Regions from separate parts of the Enterocloster bolteae genome, predicted to be linked through region 1. Evidence: riboswitches for the same ligand, from Rfam matches in the RefSeq annotation. Region 1 holds a riboswitch; the other holds the start of a gene.
The links. A riboswitch is a leader RNA that binds a small molecule or an ion and turns the genes downstream of it on or off. The one in region 1 is predicted to bind cyclic di-GMP.
Positions count from the first base shown of each region.

Region 2: another riboswitch for cyclic di-GMP. It lies ahead of CGC65_RS17160 (helix-turn-helix domain-containing protein); the one in region 1 lies ahead of CGC65_RS11340 (YARHG domain-containing protein).

Region 1 covers NZ_CP022464.2:2,412,753-2,417,820, reverse strand. The annotation lists gene CGC65_RS11345 (hypothetical protein) at 1-423, opposite strand, end outside; gene CGC65_RS11340 (YARHG domain-containing protein) at 475-1,641, opposite strand; cyclic di-GMP riboswitch class I at 1,712-1,787, opposite strand; gene CGC65_RS11335 (hypothetical protein) at 1,838-2,623, opposite strand; gene CGC65_RS11330 (AAA family ATPase) at 2,642-4,315, opposite strand; gene CGC65_RS11325 (ComEA family DNA-binding protein) at 4,333-5,068, opposite strand, start outside.
Region 2 covers NZ_CP022464.2:3,652,996-3,658,063, forward strand. The annotation lists gene CGC65_RS17150 (dynamin family protein) at 1-1,290, opposite strand, end outside; gene CGC65_RS17155 (helix-turn-helix transcriptional regulator) at 1,336-2,286, opposite strand; gene CGC65_RS17160 (helix-turn-helix domain-containing protein) at 2,348-2,557, opposite strand; cyclic di-GMP riboswitch class I at 2,610-2,685, opposite strand; gene CGC65_RS17165 (TnpV protein) at 2,811-3,125, opposite strand; gene CGC65_RS17170 (DUF6462 family protein) at 3,137-3,364, opposite strand; gene CGC65_RS31355 (DUF6462 family protein) at 3,354-3,500, opposite strand; gene CGC65_RS17175 (helix-turn-helix domain-containing protein) at 3,519-3,722, shown strand; gene lysS (lysine--tRNA ligase) at 3,930-5,068, opposite strand, start outside.

The DNA of each region.
Region 1 (5,068 bases):
ATCTCCTTCTTTTATTTCAGCATCCTTAGCAGCAGCCACATTGCTTTCTATCGGCCATCCTACAGTATCCGTATATGACGGGTCATATCCTGATACCCATATTTGATACCCACTATCCCCATAATCAGCTACTAGGTTGACTGTACCATAAAACCAACGGTATTCGGCTAAGTCAAAATTCTTTGTTTGATGCGCATCGGGTGAAGCGTAAGTACAATATGAAAAGTAATCTGAAAGATTCTTCCCTGCTTCATATCCTATATATGATGGATATTCAAATATAATAGCATTATCACTTTCCTCCTCATAGAAACTGTCCGCTTTAACATTGCCATAATATTCTTCTTCGGCAAAGACCGGTACTGCACTTCCTACTGCTATAATTGCTGCAAATAGCATCATAACAAAACTTTTCTTAAACATAATCATTCCCTCCACTTACTTTTCATAATTAATCATTTAGATTTTTCTGTATCAATTTAATGGGCTTACGCTTACAAGTGAAAATTTAGGCTCATAGTCCCAAGGGAATATGACAGTAGCATATTGTCCATATTCATCAAATCCAATGACAATGCCGCCTTCCTCTTCCGAAACATACGCCTCATCGTTGACATTATAAAAACCGCTATATTCTGTAATATTACCGCTGGCGGATTCTGTATCATACATTATCATGCTTACCCTGCTTCCTTCAACAGTCATCTTCATATACTCCACGCCTACAGACATCTCGTCAGGATCCATATTACGATATGTATAGATTCCATCTTTTTTGGGAATTTCAATTGAAGCATCGAATGCCGAATCTGCCTGTTCCTCAAAAGCTTTTATCTTTTCAATATTAGCTTTCTGGATTTTTGTAAGAACTGACTCACTAAACTGGTCCGATGGTACTATTCCCTGATACCATGGCTTACTGTTAAAGTAATCAATCAAGTCCTGAGATGTAAAAATTCTTCCATGGGCTGCATATATCTCATTTCTGGCAATCCGCAGCTCTTCCTTAGAAAAGCCAACAACATCTGAATCTGATAATTCGCTATCATATGATTTCCATAAGAGAATGGAGTCCCTATATGGGTTATCTGCTACCGTCTCAGAAAAATTTTCAGAAACATCATATTCTTCCGATAATACTTCCTGAAACGAATTAGCAATCATCTCATCAACGAATCCTGTATACTTAGCGTTTATCGTAAAAAATCCCATATAGTTTTCGTCTGTTGTCTCATACCCAATAACCCCCTTGTACTCTCCCCAGACAGTAATAATATCATCTAATTGTAAATTCGGATTCCCTTCTTCATACAAAGTTATATATATTTTGCCATTCATATCCATTCCTCTAAAGCCACCATTGAGTAATTGGACAATTTGCATCGTGACACATAAACGCTCTCCGACATGGTTATCAGGATACCTAAAATATTCATTATAATCAAAGCTTTCAATACAGCCACTCTTATATTCTTCTTCGGCGTTTTGGATTTCAGTGGTATCTGACACTCCTGTTACGTTCTCGCTTTCTACTGTAGTCCCAATGGTCGCTGCCTCTTTTTTATCTTCTCCTGTATTCACATCCCCGCAAGCTGTTACTGATGCTGCTAAACCAAACGCTAATAAAACTGCCAAGCCCATCCTCATCATTTGTTCCCAACCTTTCTTCCTGGAATAATAAAAGCTACCATATCACCTGGCAGCTCCATATAAATGCAACTGGCTGCCATCTTACAGGCCCTCTAGTTTTGCGTCACACGTTTTCACGTGCTTTGCCCCAATATTTACATTCAACAAATCAAACTATATCAACAAATGCCACCCACCATCCCCTTATCTACCCAACCGAAATCATCATTACGATTGAATTATCCTCCATCACCTGTTCTTCTTCAATTTCAAACCCCTCTTCCATAATTTTTTTTCTAATTCCTATATACGTTTTTTCCTGAAGTGCTGCATAATAATCTTCATTTAAACAATCAATACAATCATGCAGATGTCTCATATTCTTGCTGGAAGAATTGATTTCCAAATTAAAAGGCTCTTCCCCCTTTTGCCTGCTAAAAATCATATCATAGTTTTCGTACCGACATTTAATTTCATCCTCGGAATAGGTTAATATTTCTATCTGATATCGTTCAATAATGTCACACAGCAATTGCACATCCACATAGATGGTAGGATATTCTTCATAGTATAAATCTGTCACAGACTCAGCGGCTTGCTGTATCTCCTCTGCACTGATATTTACGGAATCCTTACCGTCCTCATAGAATATTTTTTTCTTTGCTCTTCCTTCTACTGCCTCAATAAATTCTTTAATCGCTGCTTTATCATCATATACTGACATTCTTGCTACAATTTTTCCATCAATATCTTTCCACACAAAATAGGACGACTTATTTTGTGTTAAATGAGTTTTTAAAGAGCCATACCATTCCGTCACATCATATCCAGACGCTTCAATATCTCTCCGCATCTCCTCCATGGAGTCAAACGTTGTATACAGCAAGTAGTCCTTTGATTCAATCCATTGTTCAAATTTCTCCTTTCCCATAATTCCACGCATTGCCAGCGCAAGGGGCAACCCCAACATCACTCCCATTAATGAAATAGACATAAAAACCTCCCTCCCGTTTTAAAAATCCACAGAACGTCCTCCTCTATTCTTCTTGACCTCGTCCTCCTGTTCTGTAATCTTAGGGTCCTGAATGTTTTCCTTCTCTTTTCGTTCATACTCATGTCTGTCTTCTCTTGCTGTCGCAGCTACGGCCCGCACATTGGCCCAATTTCGAATCTGCATAATCTGCTCTGATTGTGTGACCGATAAGGGAACCATATTAGAAATAACTTTAAATAAGTCTTTTATTTCTAGGGCCCTATCCTCAGAAAATGCTTCGAAAAGTGCAGCTACAACAATTTGCTCTATCTCTGCTCCGGCAAATCCCTCTGTCCTGCCAGATAACTCTGTTAGCAATCCATCATTAATATCTACATTTCCTGATATTTCTGAATTCGTAAGCCTCTTTTTTAAATGCAGTTGAAAAATATCCTTACGCTCTTTTTCTGTTGGTAAATCCACAAAGAAAATTTCATCAAACCTGCCCTTTCTCAGCATTTCCGAAGGAAGATTACTGATATTATTGGCAGTAGCAACCACAAATACTGCTTTTGTCTTATCCTGCATCCATGTGAGAAACGTACCAAAAATCCTTGAGGATATTCCACCATCTCCAGAAGAACCACTTACACCACTAAATCCCTTTTCAATTTCATCAATCCATAAGATAGATGGTGCGACTGCTTCTGCTGTCTGAATTGCTTTCCTCATGTTTTCCTCAGTACTTCCTACTATACCGCTAAATATCTTCCCCATGTCCAAACGCAATAACGGCAATTTCCAAACTGCGCTTATTGCTTTTGCCGTCAAGCTTTTTCCACATCCAGGCACGCCCGTTATAAGTACGCCTTTTGGCAAAGGAAGATTATATTTAGAAGCGGTATCCGACCACGATTTATTTCTTTTCAAAAGCCATCGCTTCAGGTTCTCCAAACCTCCTACATCATCAATACTTAAATCACTCTTTACAAATTCTAACATTCCGGTCTTTTTGATTACCTGGTTCTTTTCATCTAAAATAATACTTAATTCATCAATTGATAGCCGTCCCTTCTCTACCATAGCTCTCGCCAATGCATTTTCCACTTCCTGCAACGTTAATCCCAATGCTGCCTTGCACATCTGGATCTTTTCTCTTTCAGAAAGCAGGATATCAATTTTTTCCTGATTTGCCTCAATCATCTCACTCAGAGTTTCACTGACTTCCTCTAATGTGGGAAGGCCAAATTCAACAATAGTAACCTCCTTCTGCAAATCATTAGGAAGTACAATGTTCGGAGAAATGAATACCATATTTTTAGGATATCTGCTGTTTTTAAGTTCCTCAACCGAATCCCTTACTTTACGAATAACTCCATAATCTGCTTTCGAATTATCTGCTCCAAAATATACATGAAAATCCTTCAGACAGAAAATTGCCGCTTCACTGCAATCTGCTATATACTCTAACGCTTTTACCGGGGTCTTTGTATCAGCAATAGCCTTTCCAGTAGTATAACTGCACAATCCCTGTGTTTGACTCCATATGTACAAAGTCCTCTGTGTCTTGATAAGCTGAACATCATTTGCAATATCGCTCAATATTTCTATTGCCCGGCTTTCTTCCCATGTCGGTATATATATGATTGGAAAACGTGCCCTAAATAAGTTTGATAAATGTTTTTTTACGTTAATTCCTGACTGTCTGTCCATATTCAACCCTCTCAGCATTAAATATCAATTTTTCTCCCAGCCTTTCTAACAATATCTACAGTGTTACAGTTATTTTCTGCGGTACATATTAAATGGGATTTTATTGATGCTGCATTACTCTCCCTAATGCCAATACATTTAACAAAATCATCAACTGATTCAAAGTTCCCCTTTTCATTCCTGATCCTTATAGCTTTTTTTGCTAAAATGATACCGATTCCAGGAACCAGTGATAATTCTTGTTCATCACAGAAATTAATATCTACTGGCTGTTCTGATATCTTTCCTATCGAAACTGGTTTTATTTCTTTTTCCCTGTTGTCCTCCGTTTTTACACGCCTTACTTCTTTCCTATCTTTCTCTATCTCCTTTTTTTGGTTTTCGGCCTTTGCTTTTTCCGCCTCTGCTCTTATCCTCTCTGCTTCTGCTATTGCTCTTTCCGCTTCTGCCTTTGCTTTTTCTGCTTCCGCTTTTACCTTTTCTGTCTCTGCTTTTTTGGCTTCTGCCGCAGCCCTCGCAGCCTCTGCCCTCTGAGCCTCTGCTTTAGCACGTGCAGCCTCTGCTTTCTGTGCTTCTAAGCTGGCTCTTTCAGCTCGAGCCCTTTCAGCCTCGGCTCTTACTTTTTCTGCCTCGGCCTTCCGTGCCTCTGCTTTTGCCTTTTCTGCTTCGGCCTTTTGGGCCTCTGCTTTCGCAATCTCTGCTTCTGCCTGTAACTTTTTTTGCCGAATTCGGTCTTCCTTTTCTGCCAGAGCT
Region 2 (5,068 bases), 1.2 Mb from region 1:
TTGTTGCTTGCTAAACTTCTTGGATAATAAATCGTACTCATCTTGCTCATCTTCCGTAAACGGTTGATGAGTAAGTTTTAGCTTCAATAAATAGCCGAAATATGCGGATATTGGACATATAACCGGAGCTGTGAAGCCAAGTTTTGTAAGGTCATTTCGTAACGCCTTCATGCTCTCAGAGATATTGTCAGATTCGCTACGGTAGTCATCTAGTTTGTTTAGGATAAAAACAACTTTATTCTGATCAACATTTTCAGAAACCCATTTTAAGTGTCTTATCTCTGCATCTGTTCCTAAATTTGTTGGACTGATGACATACAAAAGTCTGTCATAGCTTTGTTTCTTAATAACTTGTCGTGCAATTTTGCTGTGGTTCTTATACAATGCTGCATTTACTCCAGGCGTATCTATAATGCACCATGAATTGTTTATAGCTTCTGTTCCTGTAAAATATGCTGCAATCGCTATTGAACCTTGCCACGAAAAATCATTTAATTTCTCTTGCGTTGCACACAAACTCAATTCCGGAGTAGCCAAAGAAATACAGTTATCCTCAAATGCTTTATTCGATATGTAACACACATTTCCAGTGCATACTTCTTGAGATGTCCTAGCAACAGATTTGCCAACCAATGCGTTAATTAGCGTGGATTTACCAGCACTCATATTTGCTGTCACAACAAGTTTCTTAACCGATTTTTTAGAAAACAATAAATTCTCATGATATTGCTTTATTAGGTTATCTGCAAATGGAAATAGTTCTGCACCGTTTTGGTTGTCTAACAATACATTTAAGAAATCATCTATGGATGTTTTTGCTCCATTCCCCAAGCATTCTTTTATCAATGATGACGCTTTTGCAATCAATCCATCATCCAGCAAAATCAACGCCAAATCAGCTAACAGCCAAAATCGAGTTTTTCTTTTCCATGGAAGCGAAACATTTCCAGATACTGCATGAATAACTTCTTTTTTATCAACCAAACCGTCATGTATGAAGTTCTCTTTACCTTCACACAGAAAATCCGAGTATTGTTGCAGTCTTTGCTCTAGGTACATTTTGAATTCAGTTAAACTTATAGATGTACCAAGCACCACTATTTGCTCTCCGTCTTTTTCCCCGGAGTTAGTATTTCCATCCATGACATTATTTTTTAACGAATCAGCGATGTACCTACTTACTAGCGATAGTGCTGTGTAATATTGTACTCTTTTCTTACTTTTTGCATTGCTTAATGGATGTCCACTAAAATCAATGGCTTCAGAAAAATAGAGTGTGGTTTCTATCATTGTCGGCGGCCCCTCTTTATCTTCTTTGTACAAAATCAATCTTGTTTAAAGCAGTGTAATATTATCACCTTGGCTCTTTAGCCACATATCAATTCCTTTTCCAAATACCTCTGCACTCAATATATAACTGCCATTATCATCCGACAAAATTTGTGCAGTTGGCAATCTATCAAGCACAGCATCCACATCTATGCCTGAATATTGAAATTTGACTTTTTGAAGCTTTCCGCCGTACATAAACTGAATTCGCTTACGAAATTCGCCTTCTTCAAAGCGGCTACTATACGGAATATGAAACTTCTCATCTAACAGCTTCATGCCTTTTATTCGATCTATGCGGTAGATAGTAGGGAAGGAATCGTTAAGGACATCAAAATCTTTCTTAACATTCTCATCATCAATAAACGCCGTCAAATAAAAGTAATACTCGGAGAACATGATTGCCACCGGAAGAAGCTTTCGCTTTACTACTGCTTTGTCTTTTGTTCTCAGATAATCTACCTCAATACATTGACAATGCCGAATTGCTTGCCCTATGTCCCACATAGTATCTAAAAATTCTGTCTTGTGCCGTGGCTCTACATAATGAAACTCCTCATTGCTTATCAAATCAGTTACCAGCTTTTGATTTGTTTCAGGTACACAGCAAGAAATCAATTTATCAAGTAGTTGAACCATTTCTTTTTTCGTAAATGCTCGGCTATCTAAAAGTATCTTGGACAACGCAAGAACTTCGCTATTCGTAAATTTCATCTTATAAATTTGTTCTAAACGATAGCCTTTTTCTCCTCGGTCATAAACCACTGAGTTGATACATCCGACCTTTTCGCCGTCTTCTTCTAGGTAATTACGAATATCATCAATATCTCGTTGAATGCTACGCTCGTTCACACCATAATTAACACTCTCTGCGCTTTTGTCGATAACATGACCGTTAAGAAGTTTTGTGTATATGCCAAGAACTCTTTCGATTTTATCTCTCTTGAAATTTTCCATAGACACCTCCGTCCTATAAAACATTATACATTTTCAGTATGACAGATAGTGTCTATCTCATTCATTTTTCCATCTTGTTTCTCCAATTTTTATACTCTCCAGTTGTCACTCGACCATCAGTTGGTTTCATCGCATCTTTTGGTATTGCCCAATCCCGACCAAATTTTACGGCTCCGGGTATTTTTCCGTTTGAACAAAGAGTTTGAATCCATCTTGGTGTCATCCCCCACTGTTCAGCTATATTTTTTATTGTGGTATACCCCTCAATCACACTCTCACCTCCAAAAAGAAAAAGAGCACTGCCACAATAGGCAATGCTATCAACGTGCAACTGGCTACCATTTCACAGGCCTTTTAGCTTTGCGTCATAGACTTTCAACTACTTTGCTACCTGAATATATCATATTCCTCTAAACGCATTTTGTCAATTCGTTTTTCGTCATTTTACCCTAATTTACAACAAAAGATAACAAGACTTGTGCAATATGCTTTGTTCTATCGCACAAGTCTTGCTTTCAGCCATTTTAGATTGTATAAATCAATTCTGTCAATACAATTTCCTCTGCCCGGTTGCGAATGTTATTCATCCTCTGAACCCAGACAAGCTGCTCACTGGTTTTTAACTCATCCCTCATGCCCTCAGCTTCCTTCATCTGCCGAATGATGGTTTCCAGTCTGCTTTCTGCCTGCTCATTCAGGTCTGGCTTGGAAAGCCGCCCCCAGCGGCCAATAGGGCGGTGTTCCTCCGGCACCTCCAATGCTGGGATATAGTAATCGCCCATCAACTCATAATCCAAACCGTTGCTGTCATCGTGAATCCTGCTTTTCAACTTGTTCATATCAACACCATTTAACCTTTCCTCTGCTCACGCAGATATGCTTCAAAGATACTTCTCCGTATCAGAACCTTTTTCCCAATCTTATAGACAGCACCGCACTCATGGGACAAGCGAGTGACCGGCTTCAAACCCAGCCCATAGTAATCGCAAGCCATATTATAAGTAACAAATTCGTGCGTCATAAACTCCATATCCTCATCGTCTATCTGGTCTGAGAACACCCACGCATTACCGCTCATCTACATCACCGCCCTTGTAGTCCTTTGTTGCAGGCTCATGGAACCGTTCCAGATACTCATCAAAGATTTCCTTGTTGATAAGAACCGTACTGTCAAAACGGTAGATTGCCCCGGCATCGCTTGCCAGCTCAAACAAAAAGGAGATTATAAAACCATGTTAAATCAATACGAGGACATCATAACCGTTGAGGAGCTTTGCGAGATTTTAAAGACCGGCAAGAACCGGGTTTACGAACTATTACAGACAAACCAGAAAAGAGCATTCCAATTATGGCGCAATTGGAAGATACCTAAAATATCAGTGAAACATTATCTGGAGATACAATCTGGAATTTCCAAAAGCCAGATTAAAAAATAATGCCCAAAAACGTACAATACCGCTATGGATATCGTCCATAGCGGTATATAAAAATTCTATTCTATGCTACTACACCACTCAACTTCCAATATTTCCTCTCACTTCTCTGATTTTCGATGTTTTCAAGAAAATTGGTGTAAAGCTGGTGTAGTAACTTCAAAAATCACATGCTTACCATACTGCAAAAGTCTATCATCCAACTGTGTTTTAGTACAGTTTTGCACCCGCTGGAATCCGGCCGTCCACCATCAAAAGATTAAGTCCTTCTTTTCCATCTTCCTCATGGACTGCTGATATCAGCATCCCGCAGGAGTCAATCCCCATCATCTTGCGCGGGGGCAGATTTACGATGGCAATTGCCGTCTTTCCAATCAGCTCCTCCGGCTCGTAATACTCGCGGATTCCGCTTAAAATCGTACGATCCGTGCCGCTTCCGTCATCCAATGTGAACTGAAGCAGCTTCTTGCTCTTCGGTACGGCCACGCAATCCTTAATCTTCACAGCCCGGTAATCGGATTTTGCAAAGGTATCAAAGTCTACCATTTCCTCAAACAGCGGCTCGATTTTAACCTTGGAAAAATCAATCTTTTCCTGGATTACCTGGACCTTCTCCGCTGTATCTCCAGCTTCAGCAGCAGTCCGGGCAGAAGCCATATCCGCTTTCTTAGAATCCCCGGAACCGCCCAGTGATTTCATGGTGGGGAACAGCAGCACATCCCTGATGGCCGGTGAATCCGTCAGCAGCATGACCATACGGTCAATACCGAATCCGATTCCTCCCGTCGGAGGCATGCCCACCTCCAGCGCGTTTAAGAAGTCCTCGTCCGTGTGGTTGGCCTCCTCATCGCCCTGGGCCAGAAGCTCTTCCTGTGCCCTAAACCGCTCCCTCTGGTCAATGGGATCATTGATCTCCGAGTAGGCGTTGGCCATCTCCCAGCCGTTCATAAAGAACTCAAAACGCTCCACATAGTCGGGATTGCCTGGCTTTTTCTTGGTCAGAGGTGAAATCTCCACCGGATGGTCCAGAACAAAGGTAGGCTGAACCAGGTGCTCCTCTGCAAACTCCTCAAAGAACAGATTCAGGATATCGCCCTTCTTATGGCGCCCCTCAAACTCCACTCCCTTTTCCTTGGCAACAGCTCTTGCCTCCTCCAGGGTATGAATCTGGTCAAAATCAACTCCGGCATACTTCTTTACCGCGTCCACCATGGTGATGCGGGCAAAAGGCTTGCCCAAATCCATCTCCACGCCTTTATAAGTAATGGTGGTGGTACCAAGCACCTCCTGAGCCACAAAACGGTACAGCTTCTCGGTCAGGTCCATCATCCCGTTGTAATCCGTATAAG